DNA from 4 places in the Corynebacterium sp. P4-C1 genome. Region 1 is predicted to be linked to each of the others. Evidence: riboswitches for the same ligand, from Rfam matches in the RefSeq annotation. Region 1 holds a riboswitch; each other region holds the start of a gene.

Region 1 (3,632 bases):
AATGCGGGCAGGGTTGCTGGCATCGCCATCGACGAGCGCGAGCGCGGAGCAGAAGTAGTCGGAGCCCGAGGCGAAGTTATAGGTGCCGTCCACCGGGTCGATCACCCACGTGCGCCCGCTTTGCGACACCTTCGCCGCTCCCTCTTCGCCCACGATGCCGTCCTCGGGGCGGAGCGCCTCCAGCACGCCGGCGACGAATTCCTCGGCGGCCATGTCGGCGTTGGTGACCACATCGGACACAGACGTCTTCTGGCCTGTGTCGAGGCCCTCGTCGCGCATGCTTAGCGCCAGACCCCCGGCAGTTTCGACGAGGGCGCGGGCGAGCTCGGAATCAGTATCTTCTCGGTGGGAATCAATGAAAGCTGCGGTAGACACAGCCGCCATTATTCCTGAACGTAGACATTCGAGCCGAGCTTGTGGAATTCCTTGGCCATCTCGCGTTCGCCGCGGCGGTAATCCGTGCCGCCGGCGAAACTCGGAATGCCTAGGTCCGCGATGAGCTTCTTGTTCTTGTCGTCCAAGGCTTCGTCGATCGCGCCGCCGAATTCATCGCGGATGTCCTGGCTGATGCGCATCGAGCAGAACTTGGGTCCGCACATGGAGCAGAAGTGGGCGGTCTTCGCGGGCTCCGCCGGCAGCGTCTCGTCGTGGTACGCCTGGGCGGTCTCTGGGTCGAGGGAAAGGGCGAACTGGTCGTGCCAGCGGAATTCGAAACGCGCCTTGCTCATCGCGTCGTCCCAGTCGCGTGCGCCCGGGTGGCCCTTCGCCACATCGGCGGCGTGGGCGGCGACCTTGTAGGTGATCACGCCCGTCTTCACATCGTCCTTGTTCGGCAGGCCGAGGTGCTCCTTCGGGGTGACGTAGCAGAGCATCGCGGTGCCGCCCATGGCGATATTCGCCGCGCCGATGGCGGACGTGATGTGGTCGTAGCCCGGTGCGATATCGGTGACCAGGGGGCCGAGAGTGTAGAACGGGGCGCCGCCGCACCATTCCTCTTCTTTCTCGTTGTTGACCTGGATCATGTTCAGTGGGACGTGGCCGGGTCCCTCGATCATCACCTGGACATCGTGGTCCCAGGCGCGCTTGCACAGCTCGCCGATGGTTTTCAGCTCCGCGAACTGGGCGGCGTCGTTGGCGTCGGCGACGGAGCCGGGGCGGAGGCCGTCGCCAAGCGAGAATGCGATGTCGTACTGGGCGAAGATCTCGCACAGCTCGTCGAAATTCTCGTAGAGGAACGACTCTTTGTGGTGGGCTAGGCACCAGCCGGCCATGATCGAGCCGCCGCGGGAGACGATGCCGGTGACGCGTTTCGACGTCAGCGGGACGTACGGCAGCCGCACCCCCGCGTGCACCGTCATGTAGTCCACGCCCTGCTCGGCCTGTTCAATGACGGTGTCGCGGAAGATCTCCCACGTCAGGTCTTCGGCGACACCGCCCACCTTCTCCAGCGCCTGGTAGATCGGCACGGTGCCGATGGGGACAGGCGAGTTGCGCAGGATCCACTCGCGGGTGGTGTGGATGTCGTTGCCGGTGGACAGGTCCATGACGGTGTCCGCGCCCCAGCGGGTGGCCCAGCGCAGCTTGTCCACCTCCTCGCGGATGGACGAGGTGACGGCGGAATTACCGATGTTGGCGTTAATCTTGGTCAAGAACGCGTTGCCGATGATCATCGGCTCGGATTCCGGGTGGTTGATGTTGTTCGGGATGATCGCGCGGCCGGCGGCGACCTCTTCACGGACCTTCTCCGGGTCGCAGTGCTCGCGCAGCGCCACGAATTTCATCTCGGGGGTGATCACGCCGTTGCGGGCATACGCCATCTGGGTGACGCGCTTGCCGCTCTTCGCGCGTAGCGTCGGGCGGGTCGCGCCGCGCCACTCCTCGCTGGCCTCCCCGCGTTTCATTGCGCGTGTGCCGTCGTCCTCGAGGTTGCGGGCGCGGCCCTCGTATTCCTCGATGTCGTCGCGCTCGGCGATCCATTCGCTTCGCAGAGCAGGCAAGCCTTCCTCCGGCTCGGCCCACGGGCCGCGCGTGCGGTAGATGCGGAACGGCTCGTTCGGGCCAGTCGGGGAGTCATCCAGCTCAATCGCAGTTTCTGGAACTTCGAGCCCGTCCTGGACAATCGGGGCGTACGAGTGCTTCGGGTGGATTTCTTCAGCGTAAATATCAGCCATGAGCTGCTCCTTACTTCCTTCGCTGGTGCTAGCCAGACAGGTTCGGACGGTGCTCGCACGGCTCAATATCAGTGCGATCTCAGCCCGCTGCCGCGGGCGCCCGTGTGGGTGCGTCCCACAGTGTAGGTGCTCGGGCGGCGGTATGAAGGTGTTTTGGAGATCTCCACTAGACTTCGCACCTATGCAGCCAGAGACCAGCAACCGGATCCAGTCCCTCGAGTCCACCCTGACCACCATCGAGTCGGTCATGGACTTAGACGAGATGGATTCGCGCGCCCGCGAGCTGGAGCAGCAAGCCGCCGACCCCAGTTTGTGGGACGACCCCGACCACGCGCAGCAGGTGACAACCGAGCTGTCCAACGTGCAGGCGAAGCTGCGCAAAGTCACTGGGCTGCGCCAGCGTCTCGACGACCTGCCGGTCATGTACGAACTCGCGGAAGAGGAGGGCGACGCATCGCTTGCCGACGATGAGTTGGCCGAACTCGAAACCCAGATCTCCTCGCTGGAGGTGACGACGATGCTGTCGGGGGAGTACGACGAGCGCGAGGCTGTGGTGAATATCCGTTCCGGTGCCGGCGGTGTCGATGCGGCGGATTGGGCGGAGATGCTCATGCGCATGTACACCCGCTGGGCCGAGAAAAACGGCCACAAGGTCGATGTCTACGATATTTCCTACGCCGAGGAAGCCGGCATCAAGTCGGCCACCTTCGTCGTCCACGGGGAGTACATGTACGGCCAGCTCTCCGTGGAGCAGGGCGCGCACCGCCTCGTGCGTATCTCGCCCTTCGACAACCAGGGCCGCCGCCAGACCTCCTTCGCCGAGGTTGAGGTCCTGCCTGTGGTGGAGCAGACCGACCACATCGACATCCCAGACTCCGACATCCGCGTCGATGTCTACCGGTCCTCCGGACCCGGCGGCCAGTCCGTGAACACCACCGACTCGGCGGTGCGTATCACCCACGTGCCCACCGGCATCGTGGTCACGTGCCAGAACGAGAAATCCCAGATCCAGAACAAGGCTTCGGCCATGAACGTTCTGCAGTCCAAGCTGCTGGAGAAGAAACGCCAAGAAGAAAAGGCGGAGCTGGACGCCCTCGGCGCCGGCGGCAACGCCAGCTGGGGCAACCAGATGCGCTCCTACGTTCTGCACCCGTACCAAATGGTCAAGGACCTGCGCACCAACTATGAAGTGGGCGACCCGCAGAAGGTGCTCGACGGAGATATCGACGGTTTCCTCGAGTCAGGCATCCGCTGGCGGATGGCGGAGCAGCAGGGCGAAGAATCCTAAAATCCTGAACGCCACCTGAATCACCTGCGGTTTCCGCGGTTGGGATTTCCATACGGCCAACGTCTGTCACTAGAGTGGCGCGTGTGATCACTTTCTCGAATGTGACAAAGGTCTATCCGACGTCGACGCGGCCGGCTCTCGACGATGTCTCGCTGACGATTGAGAACGGCGAG
Region 2 (3,632 bases), 640 kb from region 1:
CAATGCGGCGGTGCACGGGCTTCATGCCGTCGCGCACGTCAGGCAGTGCACGGCCGACGATGACGCTCATGGCGTAGTCGATGTAGCTGGTCTGCATCTCCTCGTTGATGTCAATGGGGAGGATGCGGTCGCCTTCGCTACCACCACCGAAAATATCGTCACTCAAGCTTCAATGCCTTTCAGTTAGAGACAGTTCACACAGCAGTTTACGCGCCGCGAGAATCATTCCCCCGCTCCCATGCGGTATCAGAGTGATACCATCACGATCATGGCTATGACGCTTAGGCTCTCCGCCGAGGAGGATCGCGCGCTCGTCTTGCTCGCCAGCGCATGGGGGTGCAGCAAACACGAAGCAGCCACGCGCGCGGTGGTCATCTCCGCAAGCAGACTGCTTGACGACGCCGCCGTGGCCTCCCTTGCCCACGACACCGTCCCCGGCCGTGCCGCGTTGGCCGCCCGCATCCGCCGCGCTCGGCCCAACGAGGCGGATTAACACCGCCGAATCCGCTGCATGAAACCTTTAAGCCCTGAACAGCTGCTCATCATTGCGGACGAGTGCTGCGCGAAGTGGGGCCCTTCCGCCGCTGTGCGCAGTTATTCCGCGATCTGCGCCGCCGCGGCGATTCCCGGCGCGAAGCTGGACGGCCTCCCTGTATTCGACTCCCCCGCCGCCGCGGCCGACGCCCTTGCCCGCGGCATTGAGCGCCTCGAACCGCTGACCGATTTCAATCCGCCCTTCGCCGACACCGCCGCGGAGATCTATCTGCGCTGGTGCGAGCGCGATTGATGCACCCAGTTTCCGTCAGAAGGAACTGCAGAAGGCTAACGCGCAGTGGATGGCCATTCAGCGCCAGGCAATGGACGAGCTGTGTAAGTACATTCCCCTGCCGCAGCAAAACCAGAATCAGCAGTCCAACCAGCAGCGTCAGGGTCAGTAACCCGCCTGCCAACAGCCACAAAAGCGATACTCCCCCACATTATGTAGCGTCGCATCGGAACGTTTGTTACATTTGTGGCTGTTGTGGTTGCAGTGATTCATGTGAACCTGTGGCGGAAGAACTGCAACTTGAATGGGAATCAGCGGTCCCGCGAGCACCAACAAGGGTGAACGCGCGGGGCCGTGTCCCTGTTTCCGGACCAGTTCGCAGATCACAAGGCAGTTAAGATGGCCCGCGTGACTGACTTGAAAACTCTCCTGAATGCCCCCACCCGCACCGAGGTCGTCGCCGCCCTGACCACACTGGCGGACACAACCATCGCCAACCAGTCGGGCCTGACCGGCATGGCATTGAAGTCCGCTGTCGGCGCCGCGAAGAAAGCGGACGCGGACGCGCTGAGCAAGGGCATCAACCAGCTCATGCCGAGCATCGTCGAGGAGCTCACACCCCACTGGGAGTCTTACGAGGGTTCCGGCAAGTCCAGCTTCGGCGCCCATCTCGCCGACAACGAGGACAGCGTCACCGAGTCCGTGCTGAAGATCGGCGATTCTTTCGCCGACCGCGCACCCGCCCCGGTGCAGAAGGTGTACTCCTCCATGCGCGGCAAGGTTGGCAAGATCGTCGCCCCAGCGCTGCCGGAGTTCGGCGACATCATCGAGCGCCACGCGAAGTAGCAAACGCGCGCTACACCCGCGCCCAGGCCGCCGTTCACAGAAATTGGTAGCGTGGGCAGGCAAGACACGGGGTGCCCTGCTCAAGCAGGGCTGAGATCACACCCGCCGAACCTGATCGAAGCCATCTTCGCGGAGGGATTGTCTTGCAACGGCCCCGTGTCCGCTAGTTCCACGTCAACTGGAAGGACACAACATTGACTAGATTCAGCGACGAGCTGCGCGACACCCACCGCGAGAAGTGGGACGCCGCAGTGGGTCACCGTTTCGTGCAAGAACTTTTCGACGGCACGATCGACGACGGTGTCATGGCCGGCTACCTCGTGCAGGACTACCGCTTCTTGGACAGCTTCTTGCAGCTCCTCGGCGCGGCAGTGGCCACCGCGGACGAACTCGCACCGCGTCTGCGTCTCTCCCAGTTCATCGGCGAGGTCGCGGGCGACGAGAACACGTACTTCCTCCGCTCCTTCAAGGAGCTCGGTGTGAGCGACGAGCAGCGCGACAACACCCCGGACACCACAGCATGCACCGGCTTCACCGGCCTGATGCGCGAGGCAGCCGAGACCCGCTCCTACGCCGCCGCCCTGGGCGTGCTCGTCGTGGCGGAGTGGCTGTACCTCGATTGGGCCACGAATGCCCCAGAAGAGCGTCCGGAGAGCTTCGTGCACAACGAGTGGATCGAGCTGCACGACTACCCGGAATTCCACACGCTCGTCGAGTTCCTGCGCGGCGAGGTCGACCGCATCGGTGAGCGCAGCGAGGAAGACCGCGCCATCATCAACGATTTCTTCGGCAGAGCAGTCACGCTGGAGCTGGACTTCTTCGACAATTCCTACGAGCAACCACTGGAGGTGTAAAAAATGGGCCTTTTTTCGCTTCTCAAAGAATCCGCCCCGGAGTGGGACCCGTACATCCACCACGCATTCGTTGAGGACCTGGGCGAAGGCACTCTCCCGCTGCCGATCTTCCAGGACTACCTGGTGCAGGACTATCTGTTCCTGGTCCAGTACGCCCGCGCGAACGCGCTCGGAGCCTACAAGTCACGCACCCTCGGCGAGGTAGAAGCGGCGGCGCAAGGGCTGTCTGCCACCATCACGGAGACCGAGCTGCACCGACGGCTGACGGAGCGCTGGGGTATCACGGGCGACGACCTCGACCGTGCGCCGGAGAAGCAAACCACAGTCGCCTACACGCGCTACGTGCTCGACACCGGCATGGCGGGCGACCTGCTGGAGCTGCAGATCGCGCTTGCGCCGTGTCAGATCGGTTATGCGGAGATCGGCACCTATTTGGAGCCGAAGCTTAAGGAGAACGCTGAGCACCCGTACGCGGAGTGGATCCAGGAATACGCCGGCGACGATTTCCAGAATCAGGCGGTAGCCATGACGAAGCTTCTCGACGACCTACTGGGGGTGCCCGCCGAGGAGATCAAGGGCACGAAGCGTTTCGAGCGCCTGCTGGACATTTTCCGCACGGCAACCCGCCTGGAAGCCGACTTCTGGCAGCAGGCGCTCGACAGCTAACTCACCCCCTACCCGGCCAAGCACTGTTGAACACCGTTCAAAACCTGCTTCATGCTGCTATTTGACGGTGAGTGATCTACATTTATCACTATGGCTACACCCGCTTCAGTGAACGAACCCGACATCCTCGACATCGCGCGAGAGAAATGCCTGGAAAACGGCGAAGGACTCTCCGAAGCTGAGATCTACCGAGCTCTCACCATCGAGGATGAACGGTTACAGGAACTACTCGATCTCGCCCACCAGGTCCGGATCAAGCACTGCGGTGTCGAGATCTCTCTCGAGGGCATCATTTCCCTGAAGACCGGCGGGTGCCCGGAGGACTGTAGCTTCTGCTCCCAGTCCGGGCTGTTTGAATCCCCCGTCCGCTCTGTCACTCTTGACACAGCAGAACTAGTCGAGGCCGCGAAGCAATCCGAGAAGATGGGCGCGAGCGAGTTCTGCATCGTTGCCGCTGTGAAGAGCCCGACTGACTCCCTGCTCGACCAAGTCGCTCAGGC
Region 3 (3,632 bases), 630 kb from region 1:
TGACCCGCACATCCCGTCCGCCATCTGTGGTGGGCGGGATTTTCCAGTTCGCATCCCGTGAATCTCCGCGGGTTACCACGGGGTCGGTGGGGCGCTCTAGCTGGGGGTAGTGCCGTCGATGAACACGAAGCGGTGCCCTGTGTCCCGCATCTGCTCGAGGGCGGTGCGTACACCCGCTGCGGTGCCGGAGGCTGGGTGGTTCATGTGGGCGAGGACAATGGCGCCGTCGTGGGCGTCCCTGATGGCCGCGGCAACCTGGTTCGCGGGAGCGGTGGCACCGTAGTCGCCGTTGACTGAAAAACCGGCGATTCTGATGCCGCGTTCGTGAGCGATCTGCACGGCCACATCGTCGTAGTGCGCGGTGCCGGAGCGGAACCAGTCGGACTGGACCCCGTAGGAGCGCAGGAGCGCCCGGTTGTCCTCAATCTCAGCGATCGCCGCTGCCGCATCCTGGGTCCCGGCAATTCCGTAGGCGGATTGGCCGGTCACAGATAAAGGGGCATGCTGGGTGCCGTGGTTCTGGATGAGGAACAGGGGGTCGTCGATAAGCATCTGCGTTGCGTGCGCATTCGCCTCGATCCACCGGGAGTTGAGGAAGAGCGTTGCGGGGACGCCGAATTCGCGGAGCGTATCGACGAGCCCCTGATCCACCTCTGAACCCGCCGGCCCGCCGCACGCGTCGAAAGTCAGGGCGATTGTCGTCGTGCCCGGTGTGGTGGGGACTGTCTCCACGATGCCGGCCATGTGTGTGCCGAAGACCTGCGGGACGCGCTGCGCGTAGACCTCCGGCGGCGGGGGAGTAGCGGTCGAGCTCCCAGTGGTTGCGGTGGCGCTGCGAGGCGGTGTGCCCGGGGTGCTCGTGGGGGCCGGCTCGCTCGACGGGGCGCAACCGCCCAGCGCCGCAGAACCGGCAGCGAGAAGAGCGCCGGTGAGGAACTGAGCACGACTGATCTGGTGGTCCACCCGAGTATCGTCGCCCTCCTCGCACCGCGACGCAACAGATGGTGCCCCCGAATTCTAGTTACCGCCGTACAACTGGGATTTTGGCGGCCGTGTGCCGGGAGCGTAACGTGGCTCCATGGTCCCCAAGGGGCATTAGCTCAGTTGGTAGAGCGTCGCGTTCGCAATGCGAAGGTCAGGGGTTCGATTCCCCTATGCTCCACGCACTTTTTCACGCCCTTTAGTCTTTCTTCAGGGAAGCTTTCATCAAGCTGGGTAGACCCCTGGTATACCTTGAAAGCGTGACACGGGGTGCCCCGGAGCCATACGGGCCGGGGCTGAGATGACACCCGTCGAACCTGATCCAGTTAGCACTGGCGGAGGGATGGTCGCGGCAATCGTGCGCGCCTGTGCCCGTCCGCCCGGAGAAAGGCCGAGGTACATGGGCATCAGCAAGAAAATCGCCGTTTTTCTGGCAGCGCTCGCATCCACGATGATGCTGGCGGCGTGCGGCGGCAGCGCGGGCGAGGATGGGACGACCAAGATCCGCTTCGCGCTGGACTGGACGCCCAACACCAACCACACCGGCCTGTACGTGGCAATGAACAAGGGCTACTTCAAGGAAGCCGGTCTGGACGTCGAGGTTGTGCCGTACAACGACAGCAACCCGATCCTGCTCACTGACTCCGGCAATGCGGAATTCGCTGCCGACACGCAGGACCGCATGACGATGGCCAAGGCTGCGGGCGCGGACGTGCGCTCCGTGCTGGCGATCGAGCAGACCTGGACCACGGAGGTCAGTGTCCTGGCTGACCGCGACGACATCAAAAGCCCGGCTGACCTGGACGGAAAGACGTTCGGCGGCTTCGGCTCACCAGCAGACCATGCGATTTTGAAGGGTGTCATCCGCGGCGCCGGCGGCAAGGGCGAATTCGAGGAAGTCACGCTGGGCACCTCCGCCTACGAGGCGCTTTACTCCAAGGAGGTCGACTTCACCGTGCCCTACGTCGCATGGGAGGGCATCGAGGCCGAAGACCGCGGCGTGAAGCTCAAGAACTTCGCCTACACCGACTACGGCTTCCCGGATTGTTACCAGATGCTCGTCGTGGGCGGCAATAAGTGGATGGAGGAGCACCCGGAGGAGACCAAGAAGTTCGTCCAGGCCATCCAGCGTGGCTTCCAGGACGCAGTGGACAACCCAGACGAGGCCGCGGAGATCCTGCAGAAGGAGAACCCGGACGTCCTCACCGACCTCGAGTTTTTGAAGAAGAGCCAGCGCATGCTTTCCGAGAAATACATGCTCGACGACGAGGGTAAATTCGGCCGCCAGACTGAGAAGCAGTGGGCTGACCTGGGCCAGTTCCTCTTCGACAACGAGCTGCTTGTCGACGAGGCGAATAACCCCTTGAGCGAAGCCCCCGACTGGAATACTTATTTCACTAATGAGTACATCTCCGAATAGTCCCGCCGCCGGGGGTGCCGCTGACCGGACGCGTGGACTGAGCAGCAACCTCTGGGTCCCGGTGATCTTCGTGCTCGCCGGCCTGGCCGTGTGGGAAATCCTCGTGCGCGTCACCGGTGTGCGCCCGCAGGTGCTGCCGGCGCCGTCGCAGGTGGCCCGCTCCGGATGGGCGCAGCGGGAGATCCTGGGCACCCACGCCGCCGCCACGCTTCAAGTCACCCTCATCGGCTTCGCCCTGTCGCTGGTGTGTGCGTGGTTGCTGGCCATCGCGATCGATTTCTCCCCGATGCTCAAGCGCGGCCTCACACCGCTGCTCGTGGCGTCCCAGACTATTCCGGTGGTGGCGATCGCCCCGTTGATGATCATCTGGTTCGGTTTCGGCCTGCTGCCCAAAACACTGGTGGTGGCGCTGGTGACGTTCTTCCCCATCTCCATCGGCCTGATCGAGGGGTTCGCTCGCACGGACCGCGAAGCTTCGAACCTGCTGCGCAGCATGGGGGCCTCCCGCTGGCGCGAGTTCTGGATGGTCCGGCTGCCGTCCGCCATGCCCGAGTTCTTCACCGCCCTGCGCATCGGCATCACCTACGCGGTCACCGGTGCGATCTTCGCCGAGTACGTCGGCGCGAAGAAGGGGCTGGGCATCTACATGTCGGTGCAGAAGAACGCTTTCCGCACCGACCTTGTGCTCGCCGCGGTGGTGGTCACCGCGGTGATCAGCGTTCTGCTCTACCTGTCCACATACCTCATCGAGCGCGCGGTGATTCCGTGGCACATCAAGGAAAGGAAGGCCGAGCGTGCTTGAGCTCAAAGACATCAGCCGCGCATTCGACGGCCGGCAGGTGCTCGACCGCGTCAGCTTCGATGTAGCCCCAGGCGAGTTCGTCTCCCTGATCGGACCCTCGGGTGCCGGCAAGTCGACGTTGTTCAACATCATCGCTGGTCTGGACACACCCGATTCCGGCGAGGTGCGTTTCGACGGCACCACCGCCTACATGCCCCAGAAAGACCTGCTGTTCCCCTGGCGCACCATTGAGGCGAACGCCGCCCTCGGTCTTGAGGTCCAAGGTGTGCCCAAAAAGGAAGCCCGGGCGCGGGCACGCGAGTGGTTCCCCCAATTCGGGCTCGAGGGATTCGAGAAGGCCCTGCCTTTCCAGCTTTCCGGCGGCATGCGCCAGCGCGCCGCGCTGTTGCGCACCGTTGTGCAGGAAAAGAGCACATTGCTTCTCGACGA
Region 4 (3,632 bases), 320 kb from region 1:
CCCAGCCGGGGGCGTAGGACTCGGTCAGGGTGGCGGTCGCTGCGGCGAAGGCAGTCATGATGCCGAGGAGCACGCCAGCCATGATGGCGCGCAGCGCGAAGCGACCGGGTTCGCGTCCGAACAGGTCTAGCTTGTTCTGGATTGATACGGGGGCCTTTTCACTGAAACTCACGCCTCCAAACTAAAGCATTCCGCGAAAGGTGGCGAACCGTGATTCCGGCCCCGGAAGGGGCTCCGGACGCTAGCTTCGGGAGGCCTGATCGAAGAATTCGCGTTCGTAATAGCAGGCGTACATGAACGCCTCGAGGGCGTCCGCGCGCTGCTTCTCGCTCGCGCCCGAGAGTGCCTTTTCTACCGATTGCAGCGCCATACGCACGGCATCTGTGAAATCGTCGCCTCCGTACATGGACAGCCACGCGTTGTAGGGGTGCTCCGAACTGTTGCTCTCCGCGAGGTGCAAACCGACTTCCGCGTAGAGCCAGAAGCACGGCAAAACTGCCGCGGCGCCGACAACATAGTCCCCCAAAACAGCTTTAGATGTGAGCATATTCACGTAGCCGAGGGTGGTCGGCGAGGGGGGAGTGTCTGCTTCGACGGTGTGCTGGGAGATCCAGGAACGGTGCAGGTCCGATTCGGCTTCGATCGCGACGGTTGCGGACTGCGACCACCACACCTGGTCCTCCGCATCGGGCGCCTTGGCGCTCACGGTTGCCAGGGCGCGGGAGTACTCGCGCAGGTAGTAGGCGTCCTGCACGAGGTAGAAGCCGAACTGCTCCTCCGGCAGGGTGCCGTCGCGGAGCGCACGGATGAACGGCAGCTCCAGGGTCTCCGGCCACACCTTGCGCGCCGCGGCGTCCCAGAGCTCGCGCGTGAAGGGGCCGGCGGCGGGAATCTTGGGTTCGACGGCGGCGGCAGGGAAGGCGGCGGCGGTCCAGTCGTCGCTAAGCTTCCACGGCGTTGTCGACGCTGCCGCCGCGAGGCGCCGCGAACGGTGAAAGTGGTCGACGGGCCCGTGTCCCGTTCCGACGTTGAGCTCGTCGGCGTGCGCGATTGCTTCATGCAGCCAGCTGGACGTCCACGCGAGCGCGCTGTCCGAGTCAATGGCCAAGCGCGCGGCGAGCGCGGACGACAAGGAGCAGCCCGTGCCGTGCGTGTTCTTCGTGTCCACGCGGGGCACGTGCGCGATCTCGACGTCGCCGTCGGGCGTGACTAGTGCGTTCGACGCGTACCCCTCCTTGAGATGTCCGCCCTTGACCACGACGTTCACGTCAGCCGCCTTCGCGTAGGCGCGGCCCTGCTCGAGGGCTTCGTCGAAGGTCTCCGCGGGAGTCGTGCCGGCGAGCACAGCCAGTTCCGGGATATTCGGCGTGACGACGCTCGCGTGGTCCTTCACGAACTGCCTCATCGCATCTTCCGCGTCCTCGGTGAGCAGGCGGTCCCCGCTGGTGGCGACCATCACCGGGTCCACCACAACGATCGGCACGGGGTGCGCCGCCAAAAAGTCGGAGACCGTCTGCGTGGTGTCGACGTCGCCGAGCATGCCGATCTTCACCGCATCCACCTGGACGTCGTCGAAAACGGCGTTGAGCTGCGAGACCAGGAAGTCCTGCGGCGGGACGTGAATGTCGCGGACACCGTGGGTGTTCTGCGAGACCAGCGCCGTGACCACGCACATCGCGTAACCGCCGGCCGCCGAGATGGACTTTAGGTCCGCCTGGATGCCGGCCCCTCCGGTCGGGTCCGTGCCGGCGATGGACAGCACGTTCGGGATGTTCGGGATGGCGCTCGCCGCGCCAGACAAAGAAGTCATCAGACAATTCCTCCGCGAATATTGGTTCGTTCAGGTTCGACGGGTGTGATCTCAGCGTTGCGCCCGGCCGCCGTGAACTGCAGTTCCGCTGCTCCGGTGAGCTGCGGCGGCAGGCGGCGGCGATGGGTGCGTGGCACCCCGTGTCTTGCCCCGACATGCTACGTGAAACGCACCGGCCGGGGGCTGCGGGGATGGCTCCGGTGAAGCGGAAGCCGAGCAGGGGCCGGAGATTTGGGGTTCGTGCAGGCGGCGTGGTTTAATACCACAGTTGTCTAGCGCTGGTCGCAGCTGACGCGCGTTTCCGAGTTGAGGCTGCGAGACCCTTCGACGGTGGCGGCACTGTGGGTGCCGGGGCACTGTTCGTCGATAAGCGGATAGGCACTGATAAGACATTGACCACGTGCGTGCAGGACGGAAATCTGGCGCACATTGATCCAGGTCAGGAGACCAAAGTGATTCAGAAAGAATCGCGTCTGAAGGTCGCCGACAACACCGGTGCACGCGAAATTCTGTGCATCCAGGTGCTCGGCGGTTCTGTCCGACGCTTCGCCGGCATCGGCGACACGATTGTCGCCACCGTGAAGGAAGCCGCCCCCGGCGGCAACGTCAAGGAGGGCGAGGTTGTCCGCGCCGTCATCGTGCGCGCCAAGAAGGAGACCCGTCGTCCGGACGGCTCCTACATCGCTTTCGACGAGAACGCAGCTGTTCTGATCAAGAACGACACCGAGCCCCGCGGCACCCGCATCTTCGGCCCGGTCGCCCGCGAGCTGCGCGACAAGAAGTTCATGAAGATCGTGTCTCTCGCACCGGAGGTGATCTAGTTGAAGATCAAGAAGGGCGATATGGTCCAGGTCGTCGCTGGTAAGGATAAGGGCGCGCAGGGCCGCGTCATCGAGGCTTACCCGAAGCGCGACCGCGTCCTCGTCGAGGGCGTCAACCGTGTGAAGAAGCACGTCGCAAACTCCTACAACGAGCGCGGCGCCGAGTCCGGCGGCATCGTTACCCAGGAGGCCCCGATCCACGTGTCCAACGTGATGGTCGTCGACTCCGAGGGCAGCCCGACCCGTGTGGGCTACCGCTTCGATGAGAACGGCAAGAAAGTCCGCGTTGCCAAGTCGAACGGGAAGGACATCTAATGACCGAGAGCACCACCAACTACACGCCGCGTCTGAAGACGCGTTACAAGGACGAGATCCGCGGCAAGCTCTCCGAGGAGTTCGGCTACGACAACGTCATGCAGATCCCGGGTCTGACCAAGATTGTGGTCAACATGGGTGTCGGTGACGCTGCCCGCGATTCCAAGATGATCAACGGCGCGCTCGAGGACCTCACCGCGATCACCGGCCAGAAGCCGCAGCTGCGTCGCGCGAAGAAGTCCATCGCTAACTTCAAGCTCCGTGAAGGTATGCCGATCGGCGCGAAGGTCACCCTGCGCGGCGACCGTATGTGGGAGTTCCTGGATCGTCTGCTGACAGTCGCTCTCCCGCGTATCCGCGACTTCCGCGGCCTGTCGGACACCCAGTTCGACGGCAACGGCAACTACACGTTCGGCCTGTCCGAGCAGACGATGTTCTACGAGATCGACGTGGACAAGATCGACCGTCCGCGCGGTATGGACATCACCGTTGTCACCTCCGCAGTCAACGACGAGGAAGGCCGTGCGCTGTTGCGCCACTTCGGCTTCCCGTTCAAGGACAAGGACGGCAAGATGCAGCGCGCATAAGCATCTCGCTTATCGACGAATAACCCCACCCGCCCCACGCCTCAATAAGATGCCTACCGTTTAGATAGCAGTCGGTGATGGGTGGGCCCAGAAGACCTC

Evidence for each region. A riboswitch is a leader RNA that binds a small molecule or an ion and turns the genes downstream of it on or off. The one in region 1 is predicted to bind thiamine pyrophosphate.
Region 2: it holds a riboswitch for thiamine pyrophosphate, as region 1 does, so the genes downstream of both, QYR03_RS08120 (TenA family protein) here and thiC (phosphomethylpyrimidine synthase ThiC) in region 1, are expected to answer to the same signal.
Region 3: it holds a riboswitch for thiamine pyrophosphate, as region 1 does, so the genes downstream of both, QYR03_RS08025 (ABC transporter substrate-binding protein) here and thiC (phosphomethylpyrimidine synthase ThiC) in region 1, are expected to answer to the same signal.
Region 4: it holds a riboswitch for thiamine pyrophosphate, as region 1 does, so the genes downstream of both, QYR03_RS06515 (bifunctional hydroxymethylpyrimidine kinase/phosphomethylpyrimidine kinase) here and thiC (phosphomethylpyrimidine synthase ThiC) in region 1, are expected to answer to the same signal.

What each region holds. Positions count from the first base shown of each region.
Region 1 is NZ_CP129966.1:1,063,679-1,067,310, reverse strand. Features, by position in the region: gene QYR03_RS05085 (inositol monophosphatase family protein) at 1-384, opposite strand, end outside; gene thiC (phosphomethylpyrimidine synthase ThiC) at 384-2,171, opposite strand; TPP riboswitch at 2,169-2,285, opposite strand; gene prfB (peptide chain release factor 2) at 2,353-3,459, shown strand; gene ftsE (cell division ATP-binding protein FtsE) at 3,543-3,632, shown strand, end outside.
Region 2 is NZ_CP129966.1:1,706,469-1,710,100, forward strand. Features, by position in the region: gene gyrA (DNA gyrase subunit A) at 1-97, opposite strand, end outside; gene QYR03_RS08105 (CopG family transcriptional regulator) at 269-493, shown strand; gene QYR03_RS08110 (TetR family transcriptional regulator) at 512-787, shown strand; gene QYR03_RS08115 (hypothetical protein) at 1,166-1,612, shown strand; TPP riboswitch at 1,670-1,768, shown strand; gene QYR03_RS08120 (TenA family protein) at 1,807-2,466, shown strand; gene tenA (thiaminase II) at 2,470-3,132, shown strand; gene bioB (biotin synthase BioB) at 3,223-3,632, shown strand, end outside.
Region 3 is NZ_CP129966.1:1,691,081-1,694,712, reverse strand. Features, by position in the region: gene QYR03_RS08035 (polysaccharide deacetylase family protein) at 97-963, opposite strand; tRNA gene QYR03_RS08030 (tRNA-Ala) at 1,090-1,162, shown strand; TPP riboswitch at 1,238-1,343, shown strand; gene QYR03_RS08025 (ABC transporter substrate-binding protein) at 1,382-2,401, shown strand; gene QYR03_RS08020 (ABC transporter permease) at 2,382-3,203, shown strand; gene QYR03_RS08015 (ABC transporter ATP-binding protein) at 3,196-3,632, shown strand, end outside.
Region 4 is NZ_CP129966.1:1,383,787-1,387,418, reverse strand. Features, by position in the region: gene QYR03_RS06520 (formate/nitrite transporter family protein) at 1-172, opposite strand, end outside; gene QYR03_RS06515 (bifunctional hydroxymethylpyrimidine kinase/phosphomethylpyrimidine kinase) at 242-1,810, opposite strand; TPP riboswitch at 1,800-1,961, opposite strand; gene rplN (50S ribosomal protein L14) at 2,263-2,631, shown strand; gene rplX (50S ribosomal protein L24) at 2,632-2,946, shown strand; gene rplE (50S ribosomal protein L5) at 2,946-3,533, shown strand.